4 regions of the Micromonospora sp. NPDC049044 genome follow, and region 1 is predicted to be linked to each of the others. Evidence: riboswitches for the same ligand, from Rfam matches in the RefSeq annotation. Region 1 holds a riboswitch; each other region holds the start of a gene.
What was found. A riboswitch is a leader RNA that binds a small molecule or an ion and turns the genes downstream of it on or off. The one in region 1 is predicted to bind cyclic di-AMP.

Region 1 (7,474 bases):
AGGCGTTCCGCTCCCCCACCATCCGGGAGGCGTACCGGATCGCCGAGGGCGACCCGAACTTCGCCGCCACCGACGACTGCGGCGTGGTGCTGCGCTACCTGCCCGGCACCCCGATCAGGGTGATCGACGGCTCGGACGAGAACATCAAGGTCACCCACCCGGTCGACGTGCACCTGGCCGACAAGCTCTTCCAGCTCGCCGCGGCCCAGGCGCCCCGGCTGACCGACCACCGCAGCTACAGCGAGGAGCTGACCGGCCGCACCATCGTGGTGTTCGGCGGCAGCTACGGCATCGGCCACGAGCTGACCGAGCTGGCCCGGCGCTACGGCGCCCAGGTCTTCCCGTTCAGCCGTTCCAGCACCGGCACCCACGTCGAGCGTGCCGAGGACGTCGAGGCCGCGCTGACTACCGCGTTCGAGGCCACCGGCCGGATCGACCACGTGGTGGTCACCGCCGGCATCCTGGAGCGGGGCGAACTCGCCGAGATGGACGAGGAGACCATGGACCGGGTGCTCCAGGTCAACTTCGTCGGCCCGGTGACCATCGCCCGCCAGGCGCTGCCCTACCTGCAACAGACCAAGGGCCAGCTCCTGCTCTACACGTCCAGCTCCTACACCCGGGGGCGGGCCCGCTACGCCCTCTACTCGGCCACCAAGGCCGCCCTGGTCAACCTCACCCAGGCGCTCGCCGACGAGTGGGCCGACGTGGGCGTCCGGGTCAACTGCATCAACCCGGAGCGGACCGCCACGCCGATGCGCACGCGGGCCTTCGGCGAGGAGCCGGAGCACACCCTGCTCGCCGCCGAGGCCGTCGCCCAGTCGTCACTCGACGTGCTGATCTCCGACCTGACCGGTCAGGTCATCGACGTACGCCGGGCACCCGGGGACGGGCCCACGCCGAGCGTGCCGGCCCAGAGCGGGCCCAGTCAGGTCGCGGCGCCGGCCGGCGCGGCGTCGACGAGCTGACACCGACCGGCGGCGGAACCACGAACGGAGCAACATGCGCGGCGACCTGGTCCGAAAGCTGGCCGCCCGGTGCCTGAGCACCGGGTTGGCCGTGCTGGCCTTTGTCGTGCTGGCACTCACCGGCGCCACCGGCTGGGGGCTGGCGCTGGCCGTCGCCGCGTTGGCCGCCGCGGCCGCCGAACAGCGGATCCGACCCACCGCCGACCTGGTCGCGGAGACGACGCTCATCGCCGCCGCGATCCTTGTCGGTTACTCCCGGCGTCTTGACGACGGGTTCAACCTCACGCTCGTCGCCACCGCCCTGGTCCTCCTGGGGTTGGTGCTGCTGGTGGGGCCTCTGCGTACCGCCGGCAACCTGGAGGTCCGCACGGCGAACCTGCCGGTCCGCGCCTGGACGCCGCTGCTCGCCGACCGGCTCGGCACCGCCCTGCTCGGGCTGCTCGCCGTGCTGGCGCTCGCTGCCGCCCTCACCCTGCCGGCCGGCGTGGCGTTGGCAGTGAGTCTGCTTGTCGGCGCGGGCACCGGGGTGGTCGCCCTGGACCTGGCCCGGCGGCGGTTCCGGCCGGGCGCCGGTGGCGGGCCGGTGGCTCGGGCGCTGCGCCGGCACCAGCCGGAGTTCCTGCTCTACTTCTCCGCGCCGCCCGGCTCGGAATACCAGGTCACCATGTGGCTGCCGTACCTGGAACGGATCGGCCGGCCGTTCCTGGTGGTGCTGCGCGAACCGGAGTTCCTGGCCCCGATCGCCGCCGCCACCGACGCGCCGGTGGTCTACTGCCCCACCCTGCGGGCGATGGACGAGGCGCTGGTGCCGAGCCTGCGTGTGGCGTTCTACGTCAACCACGGGGCGAAGAACAGCCACTGCATCCGCTTCACCCAGCTCACCCACGTCCAGCTGCACCATGGCGACAGCGACAAGGCGCCGAGCGCCAACCCGGTGTCCGGGATCTTCGACCGGATCTTCGTGGCCGGCCCGGCCGCGATCGACAGGTACGCCCGCGCCGGGGTGCAGATCCCGGCGGACAAGTTCGTGGTGGTCGGCCGCCCGCAGGTCGAGTCGATCCAGGTACGGTCCGAGCCGGAGCCGGGGATGGCGCACCCCACGGTGTTGTACACCCCGACGTGGACCGGGCATCACGCCGACGCCGACTACTGCTCGCTGCCGGTGGCCGAGGGGCTGCTGCGTCGGCTGCTGGAGCGCGGCGCGACGGTGATCCTGCGGGCGCACCCGTACACGACACAGAACCCGGCCTCGGCCCGCCAGTTGGGCCGGCTCACCGAACTGCTCGTCGCCGATCGGGCCCGCACCGGCCGCCAGCACGTCGTCGGTGCCGCGGCCCGCGAGCTGAGCCTGACCGAGTGCGTGAACCGGTCGGACGCGCTGGTCTCCGACGTGTCCGGGGTGATCTCGGACTACCTCTACTCCAGCAAGCCGTACGCGGTCACCGACATGGGCGACGAGGGTGACCGGTTCGCCGAACGGTTCCCGCTTGCCGCGTCGGGTTACGTGCTGCGCCGGGATCTGTCCAACCTGGACGACATGCTGACCGCGCTGCTGGACACCGATCCGCTGGCCGCGGAGCGCTGGGCCACCCGCCGACGCTACCTGGGTGACTTCCCCGCCGAGGCGTACGCCGACGCGTTCCTGACCGCCGCCCGCCGGGAACTGGCGGCAACACAGGACCCCGCCGCCGAGCGCGCCCGGCAGCTCTCCCCTCTGGCCTGACCCGGACTGTCGGCCCACCCGCCCCGGGACGCTCAGCGGTACGGGTCGAGCAGCGCCAACACGGCCGCTGGGTCCTCCACGTGAGCGTTGTGCCCGAGCCCGGGCAACGTGGCGACCGGTACGCCGTACTCCTTGAGTTGTTCGTCGGTGACCATCGGGTCGTGCTCGCCGCGCGCCAGCACCACCGGCACGTCGGTGGCCGCGAGCAGCGCGGCCAGGTCGGGCTCGCCGACGGCGAACGCGGTCGGGTCCATGGCCAGACGCCAGCGACCGTCGACCTGACGAAGGCCGGCGTCCACCACCGGATGGTCCGGCGGGAGCAGACCGGTCAGCCCGGAGACGCGCAGGTAGCGACGGGCCGCCTCGGTACGGCTGGCGAACCAGCTCACCGGGCGGGCGGCCAGCTCAGCGGCATGTTCCAGCTCGGCTGGTGACCAGAGCGCCTTGATGCCCAACCCGACCACCGCGTCCACCGGCATCCCGGCGTCGCGCGCGGCCAACGCGAGGCCGACCACGCCACCCAGCGAGTGCCCGAGCACGACGAGCCGGTCGTCGGGGGCGAGTGCCTGCGCGATCCGCTGGGCGAAGCCGGCGAAGGAGTACGACGGCAGCGGCGACGCCCAGCCGTGACCGGCGAGGTCCGGTGCCAGCCACCGACCGGGCCAGTGGTGGGCCAGATGCGGCGCCCAGGGCAACCACACGTCACCGGTCGCGCCCATCCCGTGCAACAGCAGCAGGACCGGCCCTCGACCGGCGTGACCACCCGATTCATCCACCACGGCCGCAGTCTCCCACGGTTCCCGGCCCGGTACGAGAGTCGTCGACGGGGCGTACCGCGGACCGCCGTGGAAGACGCAGCGGGCGCCGGCCCCTTGTGGGGGACGGCGCCCGCTGCGGTCCAGCGTGCCCGGGTCAGGCGGAGTAGCCCCGGCTGGCGATCCAGTTGGCCAGGTCGATGGTGGTGATCCAGTACGACGGGTCGGCAGCGTTGGCCGAGTCGGCGATGCGCACCGTACGGCCGTTGTCCTTGTAACCCACGACGGCGATGTAGTGCCCGCCGCCGTAGGAGTGCCAGCCGCCGTCGGTGTCGGTGGCGTCGCCGACGACGTTCGCGACAACGCCCCGGCCGTCGGTGATGGCCTTGACGACATCGGCCTGGAGGCGGTCCATCTGCGCCGGGCTGGGCGCGCCGGCGAACATCCGGGTCCGGTACGGGGAGCCCTTCACCTCGGCGTTGAGCACCCGGGTGGTGTCCTCGGCCGAGTTGGTGCCCATCTCGGTGGTGCCCAGCTCGGCGCCGAGTTCCTCCTGGGTACGGTCGATCCCGGCGGCGCTGAGCGCGTTACGGGTGGCCGCCGGACCGCAGTTGTAGTAGGTGTTCTGCGCCTGGTACTCGTAGTCGAGCACCTTGGTCGCGGGCGGCTTCGGCGGCGTCGGCTTACGGGTGAGGTCCGGGTTGCTCGTGGCCTTGGCGGCGGGCGCGGCGGCGCTGGTGGCCGGGGCGGCGCTTGTCGGCGCTGCGGTGGCCGACGGGGAGGCGTCGCGCACCTCGCCACGGGAGGCGGCGACGTCGCTGCGCAGCTCGGCGACTGTGGTCGCGGTGCGCTGGTCGGCCGGCGCGTCGTCGGCGGTGGTGAGCAGGGTGCCGGTGGTGCCGGCGATCACGAGGGCCGCGGCGGAGGCGGCGATGATCTGGTACGGGCGCTCGGTCGCGATGCGACGGAGCTGACGCTGCAGGGTGTGCTTCACGGGGTCCTCCACGGTCGGGGGGAGAGCGGCACACCGGGGGCCGGACCGGCATCCGGGCAGGCGCCAGCGCGCGGACTGTGGTCCGCGGATGGTGAACCGCTCAGGGGACGCCCGGCGGGGCCGGGCGGTTAGGCGATGACCCGGGGGTCAGCTCACCGTCGCTTGACGAATGAGCGGGGGCACCGCTGCGCCGTGGAGGCGAGGGAACAGCCGAGGGGTGGGGAGGTGCTGCACGAGAATGGAACTCCTTCCGACACCGCCTACCGGGTTAGCTGACGGATTCGGGCGGGAAGATCGCCCTACCGCGGGCCGATGCTCGCGGATTCACCCCGGACTTACTGATGGGTCCCCGGTTCGTTCATCACGATTGAGCGGGTCGGCGCGGCGTCGCGTCTTGCGATCGATTACCGCACCGGACGGGACGACACTACTGGCCCAACCACACGGTGCCAAGCCAGGCCCACCTGCGTAAACCCGAAACTGCACGGCAATTTCTGCGCGTATTGCCGATGACGTGACTCGATGGGACAAGCGGTTACGGCGACGCCTACGGGCCACAACCGGACAGGTCGCCGAGAGTGCGGCCAGAACGCCGTGAACAATCGAGCCGAACGTGCCGGACGCCCGATTCTGGAATCCCGTGAGCGGGCTCACATAACGGATCGGGCTCAACCCACACGGGCTGGGCGCCAGCGTGCCACGACGGCGGGACGCACCGCCCCGCGGACCAGCCGGCGCGCGGGCGCCCGACTCGGCCGCAGCCGGGCCGCTGCCGCTGCGGCCTCCTCGGCAAGGCTGCGCGCCGACTCGGCGGCCAACTCCGCAGCCCGCCACAGGGCCCGCTCCGCGTCGGCGGCGGCCTGGTAGTCGGCCCGTCTCTCCTCCCGGATCGACCGACTGAGCAGCGCTTCCTGCTCGACCGGGTGCCGCCGGGGGTCCCAGCCCCGCCGGTGTCCGAACACATCGCTGAGCTGGGCCATGCTCAGGTCGCCACGCCAGTACGCCGCCATCGCCGCGCGGTGCAGGTAGCGCTCCCGGGCGGCGTACTCAGCGGGGGTGCGGGGGGTGTCCGGGGTGGGTAGCGCCCCGCAACCCGCGAAGCGGCGGGCGGCCGTGTCCGCCTCGTCGTACCGCGTCCAGGCGCGTTCCACAGCTTCCTGACTGGTCAGCCAGGCATCGCGTCGCCGCTGGGCCGTCCTGGCCGCGCCAGCGGCGGCGACGGCGACCTCCTCGGCGTACCGGCGTCTGTCGAGGAGTTCGGCCGCGGCCACCTCGCGCGCCGTCGGTGCGGCCGGGGACGGGTCGTCGGTGGGCCGGTCCCGTTCGGGCCGGGCGACAAGCACGGCCAGCACGCCCAGCGCGAGCAGGAGCAGGGCCGACCAGATCGCAGCGGCCTGCGGCACCTCGGTTACGAACTGGTAGAAGACGGCGGTCTCCATGGTCGGCACCTCGCGGAGGAAACAGAGCGATGGGGAGCCCCGCCGGCCAGCGGGCCACGGCGGGCCACGGATCGGCGGGAAGGCGGAGCTGGTGGATCGACAGGGTGCGGCGACGGGGCGCCTGCCCCGGTGGCTCAGCGCCCGGGTGGACCCCGGGGTGTCCTACCGCTGGAGGCGTCGACGAGGGACCGCCGGTCGGGCCCGGCCAGGCGCACCGGCAGCGCGGCGGTCGCGGCGGCACCCAGACCCTCGGGGAGCGTCGGCTGCGCGTCGAGCGACCAGGCCGGGAGGGCCTCCTCGGCGGCACCCGCACCCGACACGACGCGCACGCTCGATGCGGCGCTCGGGTGCGACCCGGCGGTCACGCTCGACGTGACGCCGGGGTGCGACGTTGGCGCGGCGGCCGAGGCCGGACCGGCGCCGAGCGCCAGGGCCGCGACGACGGCGAGGCTGGTCAGCACCCGGGTCGTCAAGCGCGCCACCCACCACAGCGGACAGGTGAGCGCGACCGGAAGCACGTCACCACGCTACCGTCGTGCCGACAGTGGCGCATCGACCACGGGCGTGTCGACGCGCCGCCGCACCCGTTGACCAGGTCGGACGGCGTCAGCGGGTGTCCGCGTACGTTGATCGGCTGCCGGTCTGGTCGGGCCCGTCGGCCTCGGTCCGGGTCCCCGCGCCGTCGGTCTCGGCGGCGGTGCCGCTGGTCCGCGTCGCGGCGGTGCCGCTGGTCCGCGTCGCGACGGTGCCGCTGGTCCGGGTCGCGGCGGTGCCGCTGGTCCGCGTCGCGGCGGTGCGTTGTCCGGGGATGGACGCCGATCGGGCCGGACGGCGCGGTGCGAGCCGGCGCATCATCGGGGTTTCCACGTAGCGGTGCAGCAGCGCGGCGAGGAGCAGGGTCACCAGCAGGAAACCGAGCACCACGGCCGGGCCGCGCCAACCCGCGAAGCCGGTCCCCCAGTCGCCGGTGAAGCGCAGCACGCTCGTCATCACCAGCACGTGGACCAGGTAGAAGGCGAAGGAGACCTCGCCGAGCCAGACCAGCGGCCGGGACCGCCACGGCGACCGCCGGTCCCGCACGTCCGCGTCCGCGGCGGCGGTGATGACAAGCAGGTACGCGACAGCGAGCAACGTGGTCCACAACTCCGCGGGAATCCACTGCGCGGCGGCCGCCCAGACACCCACGAAGATGACGCTGGCCCAGGTCAGCCCGGGGCCACGCCAGAGACCCCGGCGCATCAACTCGGCCGCCACCGCGCCCAACCAGAACTCCAGCGACCGGGCCGGCGGGAAGATCTGGGTGAACCACCAGCGGCTCACCTCCGGCACCAGGTGCTGGGCCGGCCAGAGCGCGAGGATCAGCAGTGGCATCGCGACGACGAGCGCCCAGAGCAGCTTCGGCCGGGCCCGGCGCAGCAGCGGCAGCACCAGCGGCAGGCAGAGGTAGAAGAAGAACTCGCAGGAGAGCGACCAGCTCACCGTGTTGATGCTGTAGAACCAGCCCGGCCGGGGGTCCCAGGCCTGCAACAACAGCAGGTTCTCCAGCGCGGCGGCCGGCAGCACCGGGTCGGCGAACCACCAGGCGACAAGCAACGTCG
Region 2 (7,474 bases), on a different contig from region 1:
GGCGGTCGGTTGCAAAGGAGTCGGTGCCGGTGGCAACCATGCCCCCTCATCGTCACGACCTGAATGCGTCTGCTCGGCCGGGTGGTCTGCGCCGTGCTGGTCACCGTCTGCTCGTCCTGGTCGCCGCCGCGGTGGTCGGCGCAGGGCTGCTCGCCGCCCCGGCGCACGCCGCACCAACGGTCGACGAGATCGAAGCGCAGATCGACAAGAAGTGGGAGCAGCTGGAGCCCACTATCGAGCAGTACAACAAGGTCAGGGCGCAGCTGAAGGTAAATCGGCAGAAGTCGGCGGACCTGCAGAAGAAGATCGAGCCGCTGGCGTTGCAGAGCGAGTTGGCGCTCAACCGGGTCGGCGATCTCGCCTCCCGCTACTACATCTCCGGCCCGTCGCACGACATCGGCGCCCTGCTGGTGAGTGCCAAGCCGGACACGCTCACCGAGCAGCTCACCATCCTCGACCGGCTGGCCGCGCAGGAGCGCAAGGAGGTCGAGGGCGTCCTCGCCGTACGGGCCAAGTACGACGGCGAGAAGCAGAAGCTGGACACCCTGATCGCCACGCAGACCAAGCAGCAGAACGATCTGGCGGCCAAGAAGAAGCAGATCGACGCCGAGATCAAGCAGCTTGAGGCGTCGATGCCGAAGACCACCGTCAAGACCGCCGGCTGCCCGACCATCAACGGTGTGCTCGCCGTGGCCGCACAGAAGGCGATCAAGACCGCCTGCGAGCAGGTCGGCGATCCGTATGTCTGGGGCGCCACCGGTCCGAACTCGTTCGACTGCTCGGGCCTCACCCAGTACGCCTACAAGTCGGCCGGGATCTACCTCACCCACCACACCGGTGACCAGTGGAATGAGGGGAAGGCTGTGGCGCGGGCCGACGCCCGGCCCGGTGACCTGGTCTTCTTCTACTCCGGCCTGAGCCATGTCGGGCTCTATCTGGGTAACAACCAGATGGTGCACGCCCCACGTGCCGGTAAGCCGGTGCAGGTGTCGAGCATCAACACCATGCCGGTCGCCGGTTTCCGCAGACCTGGCTGATCCCCACCACGCGACGACGGCCCCCGGTCATTCCGACCGGGGGCCGTCGTGGTTCTCAGCGGGGTGCGCCCACCGGGGACGGCAGGAGCTGCACGTCGGCCAGGTCGACGTACATGATGCGGTGGCCGAACTGGATCTGCGCGTACCAGTTCTTGCCGCGGATCACCGTCCAGTCACCGGGTGACGAGCCGTCGACGGTGCTGGCCCGGTAGTACTCGCCCGGGAGCACCGCGCCGACGGCGTACCGCTGCCCGGCGGTCAGGGTGTACTGCAGTGGCGAGATCGTCTGGTAGGGCACCCCGGCCGGGTAGGCCGCCTCCTCCGGGTAGGCCCGCCCGTACACCGGAATGGTGGTCCGGCCGGGCTTCGGGGTGGCCACCAGGCCGACTGTCCAGCTGGCGGTGGGCGCGGACGCCGGGTTGTGGAACCAGGCCCGCTGCCCGAGGTACCAGATCGCCGTCCAGTCACCCTGCCGGCCGGCCAGCGCGTACGTCTGGCCGGCGGAGGCACGGGCACCGTGGTCCGACACCTCCATCGTGTTCGGGGTGCCGTCGGGGCGCAGCGCGATGTCGTTCACAAGTGGCGCGTCCGCAGCCGGCGCGGAGCGCAGCACCACCGCCGAGGAGCCGCGCGGCGCGCACGGCACACCGGCGGTGACGCAGCCGACGAACGCGGGCTGGTTGGTGGTGAAGTCCGGGTCGATCCGGACCAGTCCGGTGGCCGGGGTACCGGTGTCCAACCGGGGCGCGTGCAGCAGTTCGAAGTAGTGGGTCCAGTCCCAGTACGGACCGGTGTCCCAGTGCATGCCACGGACGGTCGCGGCGGTGGTGCCGGGCACGTTGTCGTGGCCGATGATGTGCTGGCGGTCCAGCGGGATGCCCAACCGCAGCGCGAGGTGCCGGACCAGTTTCGCCGACGTCCGGTACATCGCCTCGGTGTACCAGGTGCCCTGCGCCGCGAAGCCCTCGTGTTCCAACCCGACCGACTTGGCGTTGACGTACCAGTTGCCGGCGTGCCAGGCGACGTCCTTGGTCTTGACGTGCTGAGCGATGTGCCCGTCCACCGAGCGCAGCGTGTAGTGCCAGCTCACGTAGGTCGGGTCCTGCACGAGTTGCAGGGTGGTGGCCCAGCTTCCCTCGGTGTCGTGGATGACTATGTACTCGATCTTCTGCCGGGCGGGCCGGTCGGACAGGTCATGGTTGCCGTAGTCCCCGTCGCCGAACGCCGCGTAGGGCGCCGGAATCCACTCGCAGGAGATGGTCCGGGGGCATTCCAGCCCGTCCGGTCGGGCGAGCCGGCGCAGACCCAGTCGGTCCAGCCAGGAGCGTTGCGGGCGGATCGCCCGGGCCGGCAGCGCGACCCGCTGGCCGTCGTCGGTCACCCGGGACTCTCCGGCGCCGATGGTGGTGAAGACCTCGTCGGCGAAGGCCGCCGCCGCGTCGGCGCTGTCCGCGCCGGCGTAGCGGGCCACCGCGCCGTACCAGCTGGCCGGGTCGGTGCCGGCGCCGACCGGCGCGCCCAACTCCCGCTGGTACGACGCCAGCAGCGCGGCGCCGCCCCGGATGTTGACGGAGGCGTCGGTGCGCAGCGCGTCGGCTGTCGCGCCGGTGAGCGCGGCGGCGGCGTCCACTGTCTGCAACGCGGCGGCGGGTGGCGCCGGGTCCTCGGCCGGCCGGGGCGCGGGTGCCAGCGCGGTACGGGAGTCGTCGCCGCGCGGGTCCTCGGTACCGGTGTCGTGGTGACCGCCCACCAGCAGTGCGGCCACGTGTCGGGCGTCGGTCAGGTGCATGGGGCCGTAACCGCCGCTGGTGCTGGGGGTGCCGGCGTTGCTGTCCCAGCGGGACTCCAGGTAGGAGACGCCGAGCAGCACGTCGGTCGGTACGCCGTACTCGGCCGCCGCGGCGGCGTACTGCTGCTGGCGGTCGGTCGTTGGTGCGGTCGTGGCGTTGGCAGGTAGCGGAACAGTGGTCGCGGCGGCGACCACGGCGGCCACCGTCGCGGCGAGCAGGGTTGGACGATGCATTGAACCCCCTGTATTGCGCGGGTGAAGGTGAGGTCACCTTCGCGCCGCCCGGGAGTCCGCGTCAATACCTTTCCATCCATCGACAAGGAGGGAAAGAAATTTTCATGTACGGTCGGTGACCCTCTCCGATCGGTACGGAGTGTCACGGCCGCACGGGTTGCGAAGTGGTAACAAGCGTCTCTACTCTGGTCATTCGTCGGCCCGATAGCAGCTCCGTCCAGCCCGGGCGGTAACGGACCGACACCGCCGAGTCGTTTCCGAACGAACCGGGGACCCATGTCCCCCGGGGTGAATCCGCAGCCACTGCGGTAGGGCGCCGACTTCCCGCCCGAACCCGTCAGCTAACCCGGTAGGCGGTCAGGAAGAAGGAGTACGGAACCCCGGTGGCACTCCATGCCCCGCGGCCGTCGTCCGAGCGGTCGGCAGCAGCCGGCCCGACGTCGATCGTGCCGCGTTCACGCTGGTCCCGCTTCACCACCGCGCTCGCCGCACTGGCCGGCGTCGCCGTCGTCCTGACCGGCAGCGCCACGGCGGCCCACGCCGACCCGTCCGTCGCCGAGATCGAGCGCCAGATCGACGCCGACTGGAACAAGCTCGAGCCGATCATCGAACAGCACAACGCCACCCGGATCGACCTCGCCGCCAAGCGCAGGCAGGCCGAGGCGCTGGCCGCCCGGATCGCCCCGCTCGAGCGTCAGGTCGACGCCGCGATGGACAAGGTCAGTGCCCTGGCCGTGCGGGCCTACAAGGGCGAGAACGTGCTTACCGTCAACGCGGTGCTGGGCAGCCGGTCACCGAGTGAGGTGGTCGGTCAACTCGAACTGCTCGACCGCTTCGCGCACAACCAGCAGCAGGACGTCCGCGAGGTGGCCGACCTGCGCGACAAGTTGGCCGGGCAGAAGGCTCCACTCGACCAGATGGTGGCCCAGTTGACCCGCACCGAGGCGCAACTGGCGGCGAAGAAGAAGCAGATCAACGAGGAGATCGACAAGCTGCAGAAGCTGCGCCTCAAGGTGTACGGCAGCGGTGGTGGCGGTCCGTTGCGCCCGGCGCCCTGCCCCGGCAGCTATCCCGGCGGCGCCGCGGGCACGGCCGTCAAGTTCGCCTGCGCGCAGATCGGCAAGCCCTACGTCTGGGGTGCCGAGGGACCGAACTCGTACGACTGCTCCGGGCTGATGCTTGCCGCCTGGGCGAAGGCCGGGGTGTCACTGCCCCACAACGCCGCCGCGCAGAGCCGCGTCACCAAGAACGTCAGCAGGGCCGACCTGCGCCCCGGTGACCTGGTCTTCTACTACAGCGACATCCACCACGTCGGCATGTACGTCGGCGGCGGCTGGGTGGTGCACGCCTCGCAGGCCGGTCAACCGGTCAAGATGAAGAAGGTCGACGACGGCCCGATCCACAGCTACGGCCGCCCAGCCTGATCGAGGGTGTTGACCGAAGGGCCCGTCGCGATTCGTCGCGGCGGGCCCTCGTCGTCACGGGGTCAGCGGGTCGGCCAGGTGCGCCAGTGCTGCCAGGCGCGGCTCGGCGTCGGACCCCGCTGGCCCTGGTAACGAGATCCGTAGACCGCCGAGCCGTACGGGTGCTCGGCCGGCGAGGAGAGCCGGAAGATGCAGAGCTGCCCGATCTTCATCCCTGGCCAGAGGGTGATCGGCAGGTTCGCCACGTTGGAGAGTTCAAGCGTGACGTGACCGGAGAAGCCGGGGTCGATGAAGCCGGCGGTGGAGTGCGTGAGCAACCCGAGCCGCCCCAGCGAACTCTTGCCCTCCAGCCGGCCGGCGAGCTGGTCGCCCAGCGAGATGACCTCAAGCGTCGAGGCGAGCACGAACTCCCCGGGGTGCAGCACGAACGGCTCCCCGTCGGGCACCTCGACCGCCGACGTCAGGTCGTCCTGCTGCATCGCCGGGTCGATGTGGGTGTAGAGGTGGTTGTTGAAGACCCGGAACAGCCGGTCCAGCCGTACGTCGATGCTTGAGGGTTGGACCAGGGTGGGCTCGAACGGCTCCAGGCCCAGCGTGCCGGCCTTGATCTCGGAGACCAGGTCGCGGTCGGAGAGCAGCATCGGACCACCATAGCCGCGCTGCCAAAACTGGCCGGATTCGGTGCCGGTGACCAGCGCGTCGAGGTCGCTGCTCGTACATTTGTTCGATAGAATGCTCGCATGGCTTCCTGGTCCGAATTCGCCGCCGACGAGCCCCGACTCGCCGACGGGATCCGCGTTCTCCTCCAGCAGTACGGGCCGGGCTTCGGCTACCTGGCCACCGTCCGCGCCGACGGCGGGCCCCGGGTCCACCCGGTCTCCCCGGTCATCACCGACGAGGGCCTGTTCTGCTTCATCATCGACTCCCCGAAGCGCCGTGACCTCGAACGCGACGGCCGCTACGCGCTGCACTCGTTCCCGCCGGAGGAGAGCGACGACGAGGCGTATGTGGCTGGCCGTGCCCGTCCGGTGACCGATCCGGCGCGTGTCGCCCGGTTGGCCCAGGGCGCCCGCGCCGAGCCACGGGTCGACTGGCAACTGTTCGAGTTCACCGTCGACGTGGCGATGCTGACCCGTCGCGAGCAGCACACCGCCGGCATTCCGGGCCTCGCGCCGGGTCGGCCGGCCGTTCGGGTCTGGCTCGACCCGCACGCCCCGTCGCCGACGACGGCCGCCGCGCCGCTCGCCGTCCCGCAGTCCCGCCCGACCCGCCGCAGCCGTGACGTCCAGTGCACTGCCGCCTGACCACGACCAGAGACAGTCCGTGCCGGCTCCGTCCCCGACGGAGCCGGCACCGTCTGTACGCCCGCCCTGCGCCGCCCGCGCCGTGCCGCCCGCGAGGCCGTGCCGTGCCGTGCCGCCCGCGAGCCGCGCCTCGTGGGTCGCTGCCGGGGGTGATCGACTCGGTTTTGGTGAAGTCGCGGTATCCCGGCCGCTCGGATGCCCCGACTTTCAGGAAGCCGAGTGGATCAACGTGGGCCGGCCGAGGCGGAGCGGCGCGCGGACAATCGGCGGGCCGGGGTACCTGGGTGCACAGGCTCGACGACTCGGGTACAGTGGTGCCGCTTGCGGGTGTAGTTCAATGGCAGAACATCAGCTTCCCAAGCTGACAGTGCGGGTTCGATTCCCGTCACCCGCTCCACGATCAAGGCCCTGGCCAGGACGACAGTCCCGGCCAGGGCCTTCGATGTTCACGGTCGAGGATCATGCGGCTGGACGATGCCGGCGACGTCGAAGCGCGGCCCCGATCCGGTAAGGCCTCCACCGCTGCCTGACCGATGACATGCCTTGGGTGCACCATCTACCGTCCAGGCATGACTGTCGTTTGGGCGGCATCGGGGCTGTTGTTCCTCGCGCTGGTGTGCGGGCTGGCCGCATTGGTGACGATGTTCGTACGACGGCGAAGGCAGGCTGCTTCGCAGCAGGACCGGGAGGCGGTGCTGCGGGCGGCACGGGCCGCTACCCGCCAAATCGCTCGGGATGGGCGTCGTACTGGGCGGGGCACGCTTCGCGGCAAGGGCGGTGGCGGCAACGATGGTCTGGCGGCGGATGCGGCCTACGGAAGTGACGGCGGAACGCCGAGCGGCGGGTAGGCGATTCGAGGGGTCTCGCGCGCCATTGGACCGGGCCAATTCCGGCGCGAAGGTTCGCTGCCCGCTACTGCCATCGGGTCGTGGCTCGCCAGGCCAACTCCTGCGCGGTCGGTTCGTCGCTGATGTCGCCGTTCTCGCGAAACCAGGTGAGCGTCTTGGTCAGACCGGTGACCAGGTCGTCGTGGTTCACCAGCACGTGCGTGGCGAGCCGGCTCACGTCGAGCACCAGTTCTGCGTCGCGAAACGGGAAGTAGTCACGCGCGCGGACGGAGGGGTCCGGGGCGGGGACCACCGTGGGCCGTACTCCGGCGACCTCCCCGAGGATCGCGAGGTACTCGCGCAGGGTGTAGCTGGCCGGCTCGCCCACGTTGAACGTTCCCGCACCCAGCTGGCCCGCGCACGCGGCGGCCACCACCTGGGCGAGCGCTTGGACGTGGCAGAACTGGATGCGGGTGCCACCGTCTCCGGGGACGAAGACCGGCTGGCCAGCCAGGAAGCGAGCCCACAGGAACTGCTCGCGCGGCTCCGGATTGTGCGGACCGTAGACGTAGGGCGGCCGCAGGACGGTCAGACCGGTGTCGCAGGCGCCTCGCAGCGCGGCCTCGCACTCCGCTTTCGCCTCGCCGTAACCGCCCCAGATGGCATCGCCGTCGGCCTGGTCGGTCTCCTGGAACGGCGGTGACGCCACCGACCGGTTGTAGACGGCGGCCGAGCTGATGAAGACATAGCGCAGCTGCTGAGGCTCCGGCAGGGCCGCGAGCACATTGGTGACATGATGAGGTTCGGTGCCCGAGACGTCGACGACCGCGTCGAAGCCCGCCAGGTTCAGTTCCCTCAG
Region 3 (7,474 bases), on a different contig from region 1:
TGCTCGCGTGAGCCTGTCGATCGTGAAGTCGGTTTTGTCCGGTGGAGTCGTGGAGATCGCCCCCCGGGGCGAGATCGACGTCGACACAGCGTACGAGGTGCGCGAGGCGATCGCGGAGGTGCTGGCCAAGAGCCGGCCGCTGCGCATCGAGCTGAACATGAGGCTGGTCACCTTCATCGACTCCGTCGGCATCAGCGCCATGGTTGCCGGCTTCCAGACGGCCGAGGTCAGCAACGTCAAGCTGGTGGTCACCGAGCCGAGCCGGTTCGTGCACCGGCAGCTCTGGGTGACCGGCCTGCTCGGCCTGTTCGGTGCCCCCGAGCCCTACTTCGCCGGCGCGGTCACCCCCGAGGTGCTGCCCGGCGCCTGAGCGCCAGCGGGCCGCCGGTCACTGCTGCTCGTCCAGCCCGGTCAGGTCGATGTCCGTCGCCTCGGTGACTGCTCGGATGGCCGTCACCGAGGCGTACCCGGCGGCCAGCAACGCCACGTCCGTGCCGGGCTGCGCCGCCTGCCCCGGCTCCTCGAGTGAGGTACGGACGAACCCGTGGCCGGATTCGGCCACCGTCATCTGCACCTGACCGAAGCTCGCCAGCGTGCCGCGTCGCACCCCGCGCAGCCGCCCGTGCGGCAGGTCCGGGGCGTTTACGTTGAGCACGCTCTCCAGCGGACCGGAGGTCAGGCGGGGGAGCAGGTCCAGGGCGACGCGCGCCGCGGTGCTCCAGTGCCGCTCGGCGTCGCGTACCCGGGCGGCGGCGTCCACCGCGGCACCGCCGCTGGCTGCCGTCGCCTCGCCCGCGGAGAGTACGTCGAGGGACACCGCCATCGCCCGGCACCCGTTCGTGGCGGCGGTGAAGGCGGCACCCACCGTTCCGGAGTGCAACACGGCCCGCCCCGCGTTGGCACCCCGGTTGATGCCGGAGAGCACCACCGAGGGCGGTGGACCGAACGCGCCGTGCAGCGCGATCAGGGTGATGAAGCCGGGGGAGCCACCCACCCCGTACGCCGGCACGCCCGTCAGGTCCGGCAGCGGGTGGTCGTTCACGACGACCCGCCCGTCGCGCTCCACAGCGCTCATCGCGGCGCTCGTGCCGCTCGCCTCCTCCAGCGGCGCGGCGACCACCACGTCCAGGCCCCGCTGCACCGCCGCCCAGGCCAGGGCCTGAATGCCGGGCGCGGCGATCCCGTCGTCGTTGGTGATCAGCACCCGCAGCATCATCACTCCACCACCCGGTCGGCCAACTCGTCAGGGGTGGTCCGCTCCTGGGGTCGGCTGTCCGCTGGCACCAGCCGGACCCGGTCGACCAGGCCGGTGATCGAGTCCAGTCGTCCGGTGCCGAGACCGTGCCGGGTCACGTTCAGCGCCCCGGCGGCGGCGCCGGTGCGGATGGCGGTCCGGATGTCCCCGCCGCGGGCCACGACGGCGGCCACCCCGGCGGTCATCGAGTCGCCCGCGCCGCGGGGGTCGGCGGCCTCCAGGCGGGGCATCTCGACCTCGAACAGTTCCCCGTCGATGAGCGCCAGCGCTGGCTGCTCGGCCCGGCTCACCACCACCGTCTCGGCGCCGGCGGCGTGGAGTTCGTACATGGTCCGGGTCAGCTCCAGGCTGTCGTCGCTGCGGGCGCGGCCGTCGCGGATCAGCTCCTCGTGACTCACCTTGAGGAAGAACACGCCGCTCTCCAGCACCGCGCCGAGGTGATCACCGGAGAGGTCGACGACCACCCGGCCGCCGTTGGCGGCGAGGTCGGCGGCGAAGCGCCGGTACAGGTCGGCCGGGACCAGCCACGGCTCGTTCGGCCCACTGAGGACGCTCACCGCGGCCTGTAGGCCCTCGCCGAGGGCCAGGTTGTACAGCTCGTCCAACTCGTGCCGGCTCAGCGGCTGCCCGGGTACGTCGGCGATCTCCTGGCGCGAGCCGCCCCGGCGGTCGTGCACGTACCCGCCGCTGCCGGAGTCACGGACCACCACCTTGAGGTCCACTCCCTCGCTCACCAGGAGCGGCTCCAGCACCTGCCCGATCTCGCCGCCGAGGGCGGCGCAGAGCACCACGTCGACACCGAGTGACATGACCATCCGGGCCTGCCAGACGCCCTGCCCGCCGGGGTGCAGGTGCAGCTCGGGGTGGTCGTTCGGCTGGTCCACGGTGACCGTGAGCTGCGGGGTGGGCGCGAAGACCATCACGTGCCCGCTCATCCGTCGTCGCCACTCATGCTGTCGCCCTTCAGTCGGTCGGGTGAATCCTCACTAACCGACCCTAATGGGACAACTGGGGACGCGGCCTCCCATCGACAGGTGTTGGCCCGACATCGGCGGCCGTCGGGCGTTGCCAGCCAGACATCGGTACGGGACGATCGTGCGACAACGACGGTGGGAGACGTGTGCTCAGCAGCGATACCTTCGGCTACACCGTCCAGGCCCGGTGCTCGCCGGACGAGGCGGCGGCGTTGCTCAGCGACCTGACCCGACAGGGCGAGCTGCATCCGCTGATCGTGCGGGTCCGGGAACTGCCGCCCCGACCCGGTGCCCGGGCCAGCTACACGATCAACGACAGGCTGGTGGCCGGCCCGCTCCGCTTCCGGACCACGTACCACGCGGACGTGCTGATCAGCGAGGCCGACGAGATCGTCACGGTGGCCCGCCAGTGGCCCGCCACCACGGTGCGCAACCACACCCGACTGCGCGCCGAGTCGGAAGGCCTGGTCCGGATCGATGTCGAGATCACCCTGACCGCGCCGACGCCACTGTTCCGGTACGCGTTCCGCCAGGCGCGCTCCGCGCACCTCGCCCTCGCCGCCCGGCTCGGCCCGGCCCTCGACCGCGCCGGCGACCCCCCACCCTCGTCCTGACCCCACCCCGCCTCGACCAGCCCACCCCCGCCCTCGCGGCCCAGCTCATGATCGTGCTCGATCGTGGATGTAGTGGCCTGTGGGCGGGAGGATGCCACCGGATCCAGGTTCTAGCGCGGTCGTGGCAGCGCGGTCGTGGCAGCGCGGTCGTCGCAGCATGGACATCGCGGCGCGGCCGGGGCAGCGCGATCGTCGCGCCATCGGCATCGCGGCGCGGGTCAGTGCGGCGTGGTCACCGGGGTGCTCTCACGGGCGGGGCGGGCGACGGGACGTCGGCCCCAGGGCTTGTAGGTGGACAGCACCGTCGCAATGATCATCAGGCTGGTCGAGACGGCGGGGGCGATCACCAGGTCGGCGCGGTCCCGGGTGGGAAGGGCGGCGCCCACCGCACCGGCGTGCCGCAGGTTCGGCGTGAGCAGGAACAGCACCAGTCCGACCATCACGGTGGTGAGCACGAGCTTGGCCAGCACCCAGCGATAGCGCCACAGGCCCCACGGGGTGAGGAGCGCGCTGGCGACCCCGACCAGCCAGACCAGGACGCTCAGCGGCGCGAACAGCACAGTGCCGACCAGCGCCATGGCCGGGTAGACCACCGCCGGGTCGGCGCCACGCTGCACGGCGATGCCGAGGGTGAGGAGCACGAGGTCGGCACCGAGCCAGCCGAGCGAGGTGACCAGATGCAGTGCGAGCAGGCCCTTGCGGGTGGTGGGTGGGATCCGAGGCATACCGCGATGCTGCCCGCCGACCCGGGCCGGGTCGTCCGACCGCCGACGTCATCCAGGGTACGCCCGGCGACGTAGCCGGCCCCGGCGACGGCATCGCCCGCCCGCATGGTCAACACGACATCACCGACTCCGGGGTATCCCGTTGACCGGACACCCCGGAGTCGGCGAACACGAGTGGATCACCCGCCGGACACCGGGGGTCAGTAGACCGACAGGTGTACGTGGTTGGTGTGGTCGGTGGACGGGGTGCCGCCCGCGCCGCTGTACGACTTCCACCCACTGCTGGGCAGCCAGATCTGCCGGTACCAGATCACGTACAGCACGGCGAGCTGGTCGGCGTTGCGGATGAAGTACGCGGCCAGGTTGTTGCCGTACGTCTTGTCGCCGCCGGTGGCGTTGCCGCCGAAGCCATCCTTCTGGGCCGCGAAGTCGCAGGCCCGGCCCTTGGGGTGTTCGCCGGAGCCGCTGGGGCGGTGGCAGGAGACGTACCTGGTGAAGCCGGCGGCCTTGGCCTGGTTGAGCGCGTGCAGGGTGCGCGGGGTGATGCAGCCGCTGGCGGGGGTGGGGTCGTTGACGCTGCACGATTCGGATGGCCAGGAGCCGTCGGAGTTGCGGGGTGCGGCCTTCGCGTTCGCCGTGGAGGTGCCCCGGTTGGAACCGCTGTCGGCGGTGGTCTGCGGCTTGGGGGCGTTGGCCACGGCCAGCGCCCGTTCGGCCTGGTCCTTGCGCTTGGCCATCACCGCTACCTGCTTGCGCTCTTCGACGATCTCGCCGTTCAGGGCGGCCCGGGTGCGATTGGCCTGGTCCTTGGTGGCGAGTAGATCGCGCAGCACCCGGTCCTCGTTGGCGGCCACCGCCTCCAGCGCGGCGGCCCGGTCCATGAAGCCCTCCGGGCTGTTGCTGTTGAGCAGCGCCGACACCGTGCCGAGCCGGCCGGTGCGGTACGCCACGTCGGCGATCTGGCCGACCTTGCCGTCGCGCTGGGCGAGCTCGACCTCGATGGTCTTCAGCTGGGTGGCGAGCTGCTGTTGCCGCTGCACGGAGGTGTCCAGCGCGCGTTTCGCGTCCAGGTAGCCCTTGCTGGCGGCCTCAAGTTGGGCGCGTAGCGAGGGGGTGCCGCCCTCCTCGTCGGAGTCGGGGGCGGCGGCGGCCCGCAGGCCGGTCGGGGGAGCGGCCGAGGCGGTGCCGGCCGGGAGCGCGACGCCGAGGGCGAACATCGCGACGATCAGGGCCGCCAGTCGGGCGGCGGGTGGTCGTGCTGGTGCCACTGCGCATGTCCTTCCGTCAGCCGCCGACCGGGTTAGCTGTCGGGTTCGGGACGGAAGATCCCTACCGCTGACGCGGATGCACCCCAGGAACGTGGTTCCCCGGTTCGCCCGGCTGGGCGATTAGGCGGCGACCGCCACCGGCGCCTGGAGGGCGCCGCCTGGTGGAGGCCGGGACCGAGCCTACCGGTGCCGGTGGGGCGGCTGCAGCCGTTGTGACGGACGGTGCGTGCGTCGTCACGAACGAATTGTCACCACTCGATCGAGCCGCACGCTCCGGTGGCGGCGCCGGGCTCGATCTGCAACGTCGCGTGTTCGATCCGGAAGTCGTCGTGCAGGGCGGTACGCGCCGCGGTGAGCACCGCGCCGACCTCCGCGTCGGGTGCCATGGTCAGGTGCGCGGACGCCACGTCCATGCCCGAGGTGAGCGTCCAGACGTGCAGGTCGTGCACCTCGACCACGCCGGGGACCGCGGCCAGTCGGTCATGCACGGCGGTCACCTGGAGGTGCTTCGGGGCGGCCTGGACCAGAATCCGGACGGCGGCGCGGGCCAGCCGCCAGGTGCGCGGCAGGATGAACGCGCCGATGGCGACCGCGACGAGTGGATCGGCCCACCACCAGTCGGTGCCGGCGATGAGCAGCGCCGCGCCGATCACGCCCAACGAGCCGAGCAGGTCGCCGAGCACCTCCAGGTAGGCGCCCTGGAGGTTGATGCTCTCCCGGGCGCCGGCGCGAAGCAGGGCGAAGGCGACGATGTTCGCGAGCAGGCCGAGGACGGCCACCGCGAGCATTGGTCCGGTGACGACCTCGTGCGGGTCCCCGAATCGGCGGATCGCCTCGATCAGCACGTAGACGGCGACGCCGGAGAGCAGGACGGCGTTGGCGAGCGCGGCGAGCACCTCGAGTCGGTAGAGCCCGAAGGTGCGCTGCGGGTCGCCGGTGGCCCGCCGGGTCGCGGTGATCGCGGCGAGTGCCATGCCGATGCCGAGCACGTCGGTGAACATGTGCCCGGCGTCGGAGAGCAGGGCGAGCGAGCCGGTGTGCAGGGCGGCCACCGCCTCGACCACCATCAGGGTGGCGAGCAGCCCGAACGCCGCCCAGAGTCGGCCCCTGTGCTGGTGTGCGGCATTGGCGACCGACCCATGGTGGTGGTCATGACCTGCGCCCACGAGATCCACCTTCCGCCGCCGGTCGGGGCCCGGTCAAATGTATGTTCACATCGCTATGTATGCAACTATGAGGTAGACCACCGGCCCAGCAGGCAGGTTTGCCCCGGATCAGTCGGTCGGATCGATTGTGGTGAGCCGCTGCGTGGCCCGGGAAAGCGCCACGTACAGGGTGCGTACCCCCGCGCCCGGATCGGCCCGGATCTCGCTCGGGGCGACGAGCACGACCCCGTCGTACTCCATGCCCTTGGCCTCCAGGCTGGTCACCACCTGCAGGCGCGGCGCGTCGAGCGCGTCGAGCCAACCGGCGACCTCGTCGCGGCGGGGGACCGGAGTGATCACCCCGACCGTGCCCTCCACCTCGGCCAGCAGCCCGGCGGCCGCCTTCACGACGGCGGTCTCCAACCCGGTCGCGGGCACCACCAGCTCGACCGGATCGACCCCGGTGGAGCGCACGGCGGTCGGTAGCGGCAGGTCAGGGTAGAGCCGGCGGATCTCCGCCGCCGCCACCGCGAAGATCTCCGCCGAGTTGCGGTAGTTGGTGGTGAGCGTGAAGTCGTGTCGCTTACGCCGGCCCAGGGCCTGGTCCCGAGCCCGGGTCAGCTCCTCCGGATCACCGGTCCACGCGGTCTGCGCGGGGTCACCCACCACCGTCCAGGAGGCCAGCCGGCCACGCCGCCCGACCATCCGCCACTGCATCGGTGAGACGTCCTGCGCCTCGTCCACCACCACGTGCGCGTACTCCCGGTAGTCCTCCGGGCGCTCCCGGGCCGCCGCTCGGGCCGCGCGCTGCCTGTCGCTCGCGGTGCTCAGCTCGCGTACGCCGCCAGCGAGTTGGAACGGGTCGCGGCGGGCCTTGGCCGGCTGCGCCGGCTTGCCGAGCAACGCGTCCAACTCGTCGAGCAGCGCGATGTCGGCGATGGTCAACCCGGCGGAGTCCAGACTCCGGTACGCCGCGCCGAGCAGCCGGATCTCGTCGGTGGAGAGAATCCCGGCAGCGTACCGGCGCAGCCGCTCCGGCCGGGCCAGCCAACCCAGCACGTGCCGCGGGTGCAGCCGGGGCCACCACGCCTTGAGAAACTCCCGGAACTCGGCCCGCTCGGCGATCTCCGCCTCGAAGGTCCGCTGCTCCGGCAGGCGAACGCCCACCTCGCGGGCCTGCGCCCAGAGCGCGCCGAACACGCCGTCGAAGCCGGCCCGGCGCACCTCGTTGCGGCGGGCGCCGCGGTGCAGCGCGCGGTCCCGGATCCGGTCCAGCTCGTCCCGGTTCAACCGCAGCAGCGTGCCCCGGTAGAGCAGTCGCAGCTCACCCGGGCCGCCCGGCACCGCGTCCCGGACCGCGCGTTCCAGCACCCGGCGCATCCGCAGCGAGCCCTTCACCGCTGCCACCTCGGGCGGGTCGGTACGGGTGGCGGTCATCCCCGGAAAGAGAGTGCCGAGCGAGTGCAGGGTGGCGGTGTCCTCGCCGAGCGACG
Region 4 (7,474 bases), on a different contig from region 1:
CCGCGGTTTGCTTGGAGCGGGCCTCGAAGTAGCGGCCGGCCAGGATGAACACCGTCACCCCGGCGGCGGCCTCCAGGTAGATGTTGCCGGCACCGTCGGTGCGGGTGATGTCGAAGCGGAACGGGTGCGTCATGCCGGGCATGCCGGCGTCACCGAGGAAGAGCGCCCAGAGCGACCAGCCGAACGCGGCGAGGGTGCCGAGCGAGACAAGAGTGTCCATCGTCGCCGCGCCGTGCCGCAGGTTGGTCCAGGCGGCCCGGTGGAACGGCAGCCCACCCCAGACCACCACCGGGGCGGCCAGGGTCAGCGACAGCCACTGCCAGTAGTCGAACTGCCAGGCCGGCACCATGGCCAGCAGGACCACCGGCACGCTGAGCAGCACCGAGACCCAGAGCCGGGTACGCGGACCCTTCAGCGAGTCCACCGGCTCCTCGGTGGCGGTGGGCGGCGACGGCAGCGCCGCCGAGTACCCGGTCTTGCGCACGGTCTCGATCAGGTCGTCGGGTGTGACCCCGTCGTCGTACCGGACGGTGGCCTTCTCGGTCGCGTAGTTGACCGCGGCACTCACCCCGTCCATCCGGTTGAGCTTCTTCTCGATCCGGGCGGCGCAGGCGGCGCAGGTCATCCCGCCGATCGCCAACTCGATCCGGTTGGGTGCCTCGGGCAGCGGTCTACTGGTGGTGGTCATGGTCTGGTCCCGTCAGTTGTGCCCGTGCCCGGGGGTGCCGTGGTCGGCGCCGCCGCTCGGCGCGGGTCCGCTCGGGTCGTTCCCGGCCGGCGGGGTGCCGGCGACGACTGTGAACTCGGCGGTGTGCACGGTTCCGCCGTGCTGGAAGTCGAGGTAGAGCCGGTAGCTGCCGGCCGAGGGCACCTCGGCGAGGAAGCCGACCGTCGGACCGGGCCGGGTCCGGCCGTCGCCCGGCGTCCCGTCCGGATGCACGTGCAGGTACGCGAGGTCGCCCCGACGCAGTGCCACCAGGTGCCCGTACGCGCCCAGGTAGGGCTCCAGGTCGGTGACCGGCTGCCCGTCCCGGCTGACGGTGAAGGTGAGCGGGGCGGTGCGACCGGGCTGCGGCGAACCGGTGAGGGTGACCGTGTAGCCGTCGACGGTGGTGCTTGTCGCCGGTGCGGGCAGCGGTCGTTCGGTCAGCTCGCCGGGGACTGTCACGTCCACGCCGAGCGTCAGCGGCTCACCCCCGGTCGGGGTGAAGTCGGCGAACGCCCGCCACTGCCCGGGGCCGGTCAGCGGGGTGTCGACCCGCCAGGTGCCGTCCGGGGCCAGGTCGGGGTGCACGTGGCGGAAACCGGAGAGGTCCCGGCGGGCGACGATCAGGTGCATCGTCTTGTCGTGTGCCACCTCGTACCCGGTGACCGGGCGGCCGTCCGGGCCGGCGATCCGGAAGGCGAACTCGCCGACCGGGGCGTCGACCGGTTCGAGGGTGTAGCCGCTCTGGGAGACGAGCAGGCCGCCGGGGAACCGGTCGGCCGTTTCGGCGTGCTCGTCCGCCGCCGGGCTGGCCTCGCCGTCGTGCCGGCCCTCGACCACAGTGCTGCGATCGGCCACCCGGCCGACCCCGTACGTCGCGCCGAAGACCGCCGCCAGGCCGACGGCGAACCCGGCCAGTTTCGTCACGGTGCGCATGCCGGCCCGCCGATCACGCGTCGACGAGGTCGTAACCGGCCTCGTCGACGGCGGCCCGGACAACCGCGGTGTCCAGGGGCTCATCGCTGCTGACGGTGACCCGGCCGGCGGCGAGGTCGACCTGGACGTCACGTACGCCGGCGATGGCGCCGACCTCGGCGCTCACCGCGCTGACGCAGTGCCCACAGGTCATGCCCTGCACCTGGTACGTCGTGTTGACCATCGGATCGTCTCCTTCGCGGTACCGGTACCCGGTGGGGGTATCTCTACGAGATAGGACCGTACCATACCCCCTGGGGGTACGCTATCCTTGCCGACATGACCGCACCCACCCCGATCCGCGGATACACCGCCAGCAAGGACCAGCTGCTCGCGCGGCTCCGCCGCGTCGAGGGGCAGGTCCGGGGCATCGAGAAGATGGTCGACGACGACCGCTACTGCATCGACGTGCTCACCCAGATCTCCGCCATCCAGGCCGCCCTCGACAAGGTGGCCCTCGGGCTGCTCGACGGGCACGCCCGGCACTGCATGCACGAGGGCGCCGCCGAAGGCCGGGCCGACGAGATGGCCAACGAGATGATGGCGGCGGTCGGCCGGCTGATGAAGCGCGGCTGACCGCCCTCAGTCCGGGGCGGGCCCGAGCCGGACCCGGCGCAGCAACTGCGCGTTGAGCGCCACCACGATCGTGGACGCGGACATCAGCACCGCGGCCGCCGCCGGGCTCAACGCCACACCGGCCCCGGACAGCACCCCGGCGGCCAGCGGCAACGCCACCACGTTGTAGCCGGCCGCCCAGGCCAGGTTCTGCCGCATCTTCCGGTACGACGCCCGGGACAGCCGGACCACCGCGCCCACCCCGCGCGGGTCCGAGGACGCCAGCACCACCCCGGCGGACTCGATCGCCACATCGGTGCCCGCCCCGATCGCGATGCCCACGTCCGCCCGGGCCAGCGCCGGCGCGTCGTTCACCCCGTCGCCGACCATCGCCACCACCAGCCCCCGCCGCTGAAGCTCGGCCACCCGATCGTCCTTCTCGGCCGGCAACACCTCGGCGAAGACCTCGTCGACGCCGGGCCGGAAGCCGAGGTCGGCGGCGACCGCCTCGGCCACCGGCCGGGCGTCACCAGTGATCATGGCGATGGTCCGGATCCCCTCGGCACGCAGCTCGTCGACCGCGCGCCGGGCCTCCGGACGTACCTCGTCGGTAAGCGCGAACGCACCGAGCACCGCCGCCGGCAGCCGCACCAGGTGCAGCACCGCGGCACCCCGCGCCGACCACCGCCCGGTCGCCGCCGCCACGTCGGCGGGGAGCACGAGACCCAGCTCCCGCAGCAGAGCCGGCCCGCCCACCGCGTACTCCGTGCCGTCGACTGTCGCCTGCACACCGCGGCCCGGCAGGGACCGGAACCCGACGGCCCGGGCCGCGCCACCGGGCTCGGCCGCCGCCACGATCGCCCGGGCCAACGGATGTTCGCTGTCCGACTCGACGGCCGCCGCGATCCGCAGCACCTCGTCCCGTCCGACGCCCGCCGCCGTCACCAGGTCGGTCACCCCGTGCTCACCCCGGGTCAGCGTGCCGGTCTTGTCGAAGAGCACCGCGCCGACGGTGCGCATCCGTTCCAACGCCAACCGGTCCTTCACCAGGATCCCGGACCGCGCGGCGAGGCCGGTGGAGAGCGCGACGACAAGCGGGATGGCGAGACCAAGCGCGTGCGGACAGGCGATCACCAGGACGGTGACCGCACGGACCACCGCCTGGTCCGGCTGACCGAGCGCGGTCCAGACCAGCACGGTCAGCACGGCGGTGCCGGTTGCCAGGTAGAACAGCGCGGCGGCGAACCGGTCGGCAAGCAGTTGGGCCCGCCCGCCGGAGCCCTGGGCCTGCGCGACCATCCGCTGGATGCCGGCGAGGGCGGTCTGCTCACCCACCGCCTCCACCCGGACCCGGATCGCCGAGTCGGTGGCGACGGTGCCGGCCACCACCCGGTCACCTGTCGACCGCGCGACCGGTCGCGACTCGCCAGTGATCATCGACTCGTCCAGTTCGGCGCCACCGCCGACGACCCGGCCGTCCGCCGGCACCCGACCCCCCGGCCGGACCAGCACCACGTCGTCGAGCCGCAGCACGGTCACCGGCACCACCTCGATCCGGCCGTCCGCCGCCACCCGTTCCGCCTCGTCCGGCAGCAGCGCGGCCAGCGCCGCCAGCGCCCCCCGGGCCTGCCCGATGGCCTTCATCTCCTGCCAGTGCCCGAGCAGCATGATGGTGACCAGCGCTGCCAACTCCCACCAGAAGTCCAGGTCGAAGGCACCCAGGCTGGTGGCCAGGGACGCGGTGTAGGCGACGGTGATCGCCATCGCGACGAGCAGCATCATCCCGGGCGCCCGGTCGCGCACCTCCCGGATCGCACCGACCAGGAACGGCCAACCGCCCCACCAGAACACCACCGAGCCGAGCACCGGCCCCACCCAGGAGCCAGCGCCTCCGGCCAGGCCCAGCCGATCCGACACGAGGTGACTCGTCAGCACCACCGGGACGGTGAGCACCAGGCAGACCCAGAACCGGCGGCGGAACATGGCAGGATCGTGCCCGGCGTGCTTGTCGTGTCCGGCGTGCTTTTCGTGCGGCACGGGTGCAGCGCGCTGTGGGTGCTCGGGTGGGGTCGGAGCGGACATGCTTCCAACATGCCGGCCCGACGGCCACCACGCGGGCGGTTCGGCCGCTCGACGCTCCGGCGCGCCCGGCAACCTCCCGGTGGGCTGACTAGCATCTCCCATGATCGCCCTGCGCATGCCGCCGCACATCCGGACGCCGCGACGGCGTGGTGACGCGGCCGACCGGCCGCGCACTGACCGTCAGTGATCAGGCGGTCGGCAGGCAGCGAACCGCACCGCCGTCCGGCGCGTTCGCGTCGAAACGGTGAACCGCGCGGCCCGCTGACACGTATCCCGCACCGGATCGTTGGGAGTCTCGACTTGGGTTCCGACCACGCCCGTCCCGCGCCGTCCGCCCCGCCCCGGGTGCGACGGATCCTCGTCGTGACGGTGGTGCCCCTCTTCGTCGCCACAGTGCTCGCCGCGGCACTGCTCTGGCCGCGCGGAGGAGCGACGCAGACCGACGGAGGAGCGGACGTGCCGCGCTACGCCGGCACGGTGACCCGCGTGGTGACCGAGCCGTGCCCGCCGCTGCCGTCGAGCCCCGAGGACACACCCAGGACCGGCGCCGGGCCGTGCGGCACTGTCGACGTCCGGGTGGACGACGGCCCCGCCGCCGGCCAGCAGGTGCGGACACCGGTGCCCGACGGTCCGGGCGCACCACGGGTGGACGTCGGCGACGAGGTCATCCTGGTCCAGTTGACCGACCCTACCGATCCCGCCACCAGCAACTGGAACATCGCCGAGCACCAGCGCGGCACTCCCCTCGTGTGGCTGGCGGTGGTCTTCGCTGCCGCGATCGTCGCGTTCGGCCGGTGGCGGGGGCTGGCCGCGCTCGGCGGGTTGGCGGCCAGCTTCGCCATCCTGCTCACCTTCGTACTGCCGGGCATCGGTGCCGGCAGATCACCGCTGCTGGTGGCGGTGGTCGGCGCCGCCCTGATCATGTTCGTGGTGCTCTATCTGACCCACGGCGTCACCGCGCAGACCTCGGTCGCGGTGCTCGGCACCCTGGGCAGCCTGGTACTGACCGGCGCGCTCGCCACCATCGCCACCGCGGCGACCCACCTCACCGGCTTCGGCAGTGAGGAGGCGACGACACTGTCGATGTTCCAGGGTGACGTGGACCTGCACGGCCTGCTGCTCGCCGGGATCATCATCGGTTCGCTCGGGGTGCTCGACGACGTGACGGTCACCCAGGCCGCCACCGTCACCGAGTTGGCGAACGCCAATCCCGGGCTGACCCGGATACAGCTGTACCGGGCGGCGACCCGCGTCGGCCGCGCGCACATCGCCTCCACCGTCAACACCATCGTGTTGGCGTACGCGGGCGCGTCGCTGCCCCTCCTGCTCCTGCTCACCGCCGACTCGCGGCCGATCGGGCAGATTCTCACGAGCGAGTTCCTCGCGCAGGAAATCGTCCGCAGCGCGGTCGCCACACTCGGGCTGATCGCCGCCGTGCCACTGACCACCGGGCTGGCCGCGATCGTGACCACGGCCGGACGTGTCGACGCCACGCCGCCGGGCGACGCCCCCGGGCCGCGCCCCCAACCGGACCCGGCGGAGGCACTTGCCGCCCTCAACGCGCCGCGGACGGCGCGATCCGACGAGCCGGACGAGACGCGGACCCGGCCCGCATCCACCGCCACCGACGGGTGGCCGGAGTCGAACAGGAGCACGGATACGGCATGGTGACACTCCTCAGCGTGACCAGATCGGGTCTCCCCCCTGAGAACCGCGTCACTGGTTACCAAACGCTATGGCGAAATGACACTTTTGGTCGGCATCCAGGCGTAGCTCACCGAGTCGACTCTCGGGTAACCTCGCTGCCGGTTACCGATGAAGGCGCGAAGCGGCGCCTGCGGTGCCACCGCCCAATCGCCAACCGGCGAGCCGGGGACCCAGGTGTGTGGGGTGAATCCGCGTCAGCGGTAGGGGCCACTTCCGCCCCGAACCCGTCAGCTAACCCGGTCGGCGGTCGAGGGAAGGGAACATTGTGACGGCACCCCTACGCCGCTGGTTGACACCCGTGGTGGCCGTGATCGCCGCACTGACCGTGCTCGCCGGGCCTCTCCCGGCCCACGCCGCTCCGACGACCCCCACACCATCCGGGCACGAGGAGGACGACGAGCCCAAGCTCATCACCGACCTCATCGAGCAGGTCAACCGCGACTACTCCGCCGCCAAGTCCAAGCTGGACAAATCCAAGAAGCGGCAGTTGGAGTTGGCGCTGGAGGTGGACCGGGCCAAGGCCGACCTGGACGCACTGACACCACAGGTCGGGCAGATCGCCGCCCAGTCGTACCGGACCGGTCGGATCGGCGCGCTCGCGATGCTGCTGGAGAGCGACGCCCCGGACACGTTCGTCCAGCGCGCCGCGATGCTCGACGAGATCAACATGGTGAACGAGAACAAGCTCGCCGAGGTCAACGCGGCGAAGTCCCGCGCCGAGCAGGCCAAACTGCTCCTCGACACCGAGGTCCGGGAGCAGCAGAAGCAGACCGCCGTGATGGCCAAGCGCAAGAGCGAGGCCGACAAGGCGCTCGCCCTGGTCGGCGGCAAGGGCTTCACCGGCGGCCTGGTCGACGCCACCTCGAAGGTCGCCAAGATCGGCCCGGGTCGCACCGCCGACGGTGACTGGAAGCCGCAGTCCTGCAGCGAGAAGGACCCGACCACGTCCGGTTGCGTCACGCCGCGGACGCTGCACGCGTACAAGGAAGTCAAGGCCGCCGGATTCAACCGGTTCGTCGGCTGTCACCGCAACGGTGGACCGTACGAGCACCCGAAGGGCCGCGCCTGCGACTGGTCGTTGCAGAAGAGCGGCTTCAGCCCGTGGCACAACAACGACACCCGGATGTACGGCAACAACGTGGCCGCGTTCCTCATCCGCAACGCCGACCGGCTCGGCATCTACTACGTGATCTGGAACCGGCAGATCTGGTTCCCGGCGACCGGCTGGAAGTCCTACAGCGGACCGTCGAACCACACCGACCACGTACACATGTCGATGCTCTGACCCGCGCCACCTGTTGCCGAGGGCCGCTCCGCGTACTGCGGGGCGGCCCTCGGCAGGTCAGGCGGCAGCAGCCGGGTCAGCCGACCCGGCCGGCACGCCGAGCGTCGCGAAGCCGGCCGGCACGGCGGCCACCGGGCGCACCACTCCGGCGGCGAGCCGGTACG

Region 2: linked by a shared signal. The riboswitch ahead of AB0B85_RS29600 (NlpC/P60 family protein) and the one ahead of AB0B85_RS06450 (C39 family peptidase) in region 1 are both predicted to bind cyclic di-AMP.
Region 3: linked by a shared signal. The riboswitch ahead of AB0B85_RS10780 (hypothetical protein) and the one ahead of AB0B85_RS06450 (C39 family peptidase) in region 1 are both predicted to bind cyclic di-AMP.
Region 4: linked by a shared signal. The riboswitch ahead of AB0B85_RS02375 (hypothetical protein) and the one ahead of AB0B85_RS06450 (C39 family peptidase) in region 1 are both predicted to bind cyclic di-AMP.

Annotation. Positions count from the first base shown of each region.
Region 1 is NZ_JBEZFA010000006.1:35,344-42,817, forward strand. It holds gene AB0B85_RS06435 (bifunctional cytidylyltransferase/SDR family oxidoreductase) at 1-965, shown strand, start outside; gene AB0B85_RS06440 (CDP-glycerol glycerophosphotransferase family protein) at 1,000-2,688, shown strand; gene AB0B85_RS06445 (alpha/beta fold hydrolase) at 2,721-3,467, opposite strand; gene AB0B85_RS06450 (C39 family peptidase) at 3,601-4,449, opposite strand; cyclic di-AMP (ydaO/yuaA leader) riboswitch at 4,680-4,821, opposite strand; gene AB0B85_RS06455 (hypothetical protein) at 5,106-5,876, opposite strand; gene AB0B85_RS06460 (hypothetical protein) at 6,011-6,394, opposite strand; gene AB0B85_RS06465 (acyltransferase) at 6,483-7,474, opposite strand, start outside.
Region 2 is NZ_JBEZFA010000049.1:11,816-19,289, forward strand. It holds gene AB0B85_RS29590 (NlpC/P60 family protein) at 24-1,037, shown strand; gene AB0B85_RS29595 (N-acetylmuramoyl-L-alanine amidase) at 1,093-3,060, opposite strand; cyclic di-AMP (ydaO/yuaA leader) riboswitch at 3,295-3,430, shown strand; gene AB0B85_RS29600 (NlpC/P60 family protein) at 3,444-4,484, shown strand; gene dcd (dCTP deaminase) at 4,547-5,125, opposite strand; gene AB0B85_RS29610 (pyridoxamine 5'-phosphate oxidase family protein) at 5,225-5,788, shown strand; tRNA gene AB0B85_RS29615 (tRNA-Gly) at 6,112-6,185, shown strand; gene AB0B85_RS29620 (hypothetical protein) at 6,358-6,636, shown strand; gene AB0B85_RS29625 (NAD-dependent epimerase/dehydratase family protein) at 6,701-7,474, opposite strand, start outside.
Region 3 is NZ_JBEZFA010000010.1:88,145-95,618, forward strand. It holds gene AB0B85_RS10755 (STAS domain-containing protein) at 8-370, shown strand; gene AB0B85_RS10760 (5'/3'-nucleotidase SurE) at 389-1,216, opposite strand; gene AB0B85_RS10765 (PfkB family carbohydrate kinase) at 1,216-2,190, opposite strand; gene AB0B85_RS10770 (SRPBCC family protein) at 2,376-2,843, shown strand; gene AB0B85_RS10775 (hypothetical protein) at 3,062-3,568, opposite strand; gene AB0B85_RS10780 (hypothetical protein) at 3,769-4,785, opposite strand; cyclic di-AMP (ydaO/yuaA leader) riboswitch at 4,842-4,973, opposite strand; gene AB0B85_RS10785 (cation diffusion facilitator family transporter) at 5,085-6,002, opposite strand; gene AB0B85_RS10790 (AAA family ATPase) at 6,111-7,474, opposite strand, start outside.
Region 4 is NZ_JBEZFA010000002.1:173,733-181,206, forward strand. It holds gene AB0B85_RS02345 (heavy metal translocating P-type ATPase) at 1-688, opposite strand, end outside; gene AB0B85_RS02350 (hypothetical protein) at 701-1,642, opposite strand; gene AB0B85_RS02355 (copper ion binding protein) at 1,656-1,865, opposite strand; gene AB0B85_RS02360 (metal-sensitive transcriptional regulator) at 1,961-2,257, shown strand; gene AB0B85_RS02365 (copper-translocating P-type ATPase) at 2,264-4,219, opposite strand; gene AB0B85_RS02370 (YibE/F family protein) at 4,619-5,989, shown strand; cyclic di-AMP (ydaO/yuaA leader) riboswitch at 6,156-6,286, shown strand; gene AB0B85_RS02375 (hypothetical protein) at 6,291-7,310, shown strand; gene AB0B85_RS02380 (carbonic anhydrase) at 7,368-7,474, opposite strand, start outside.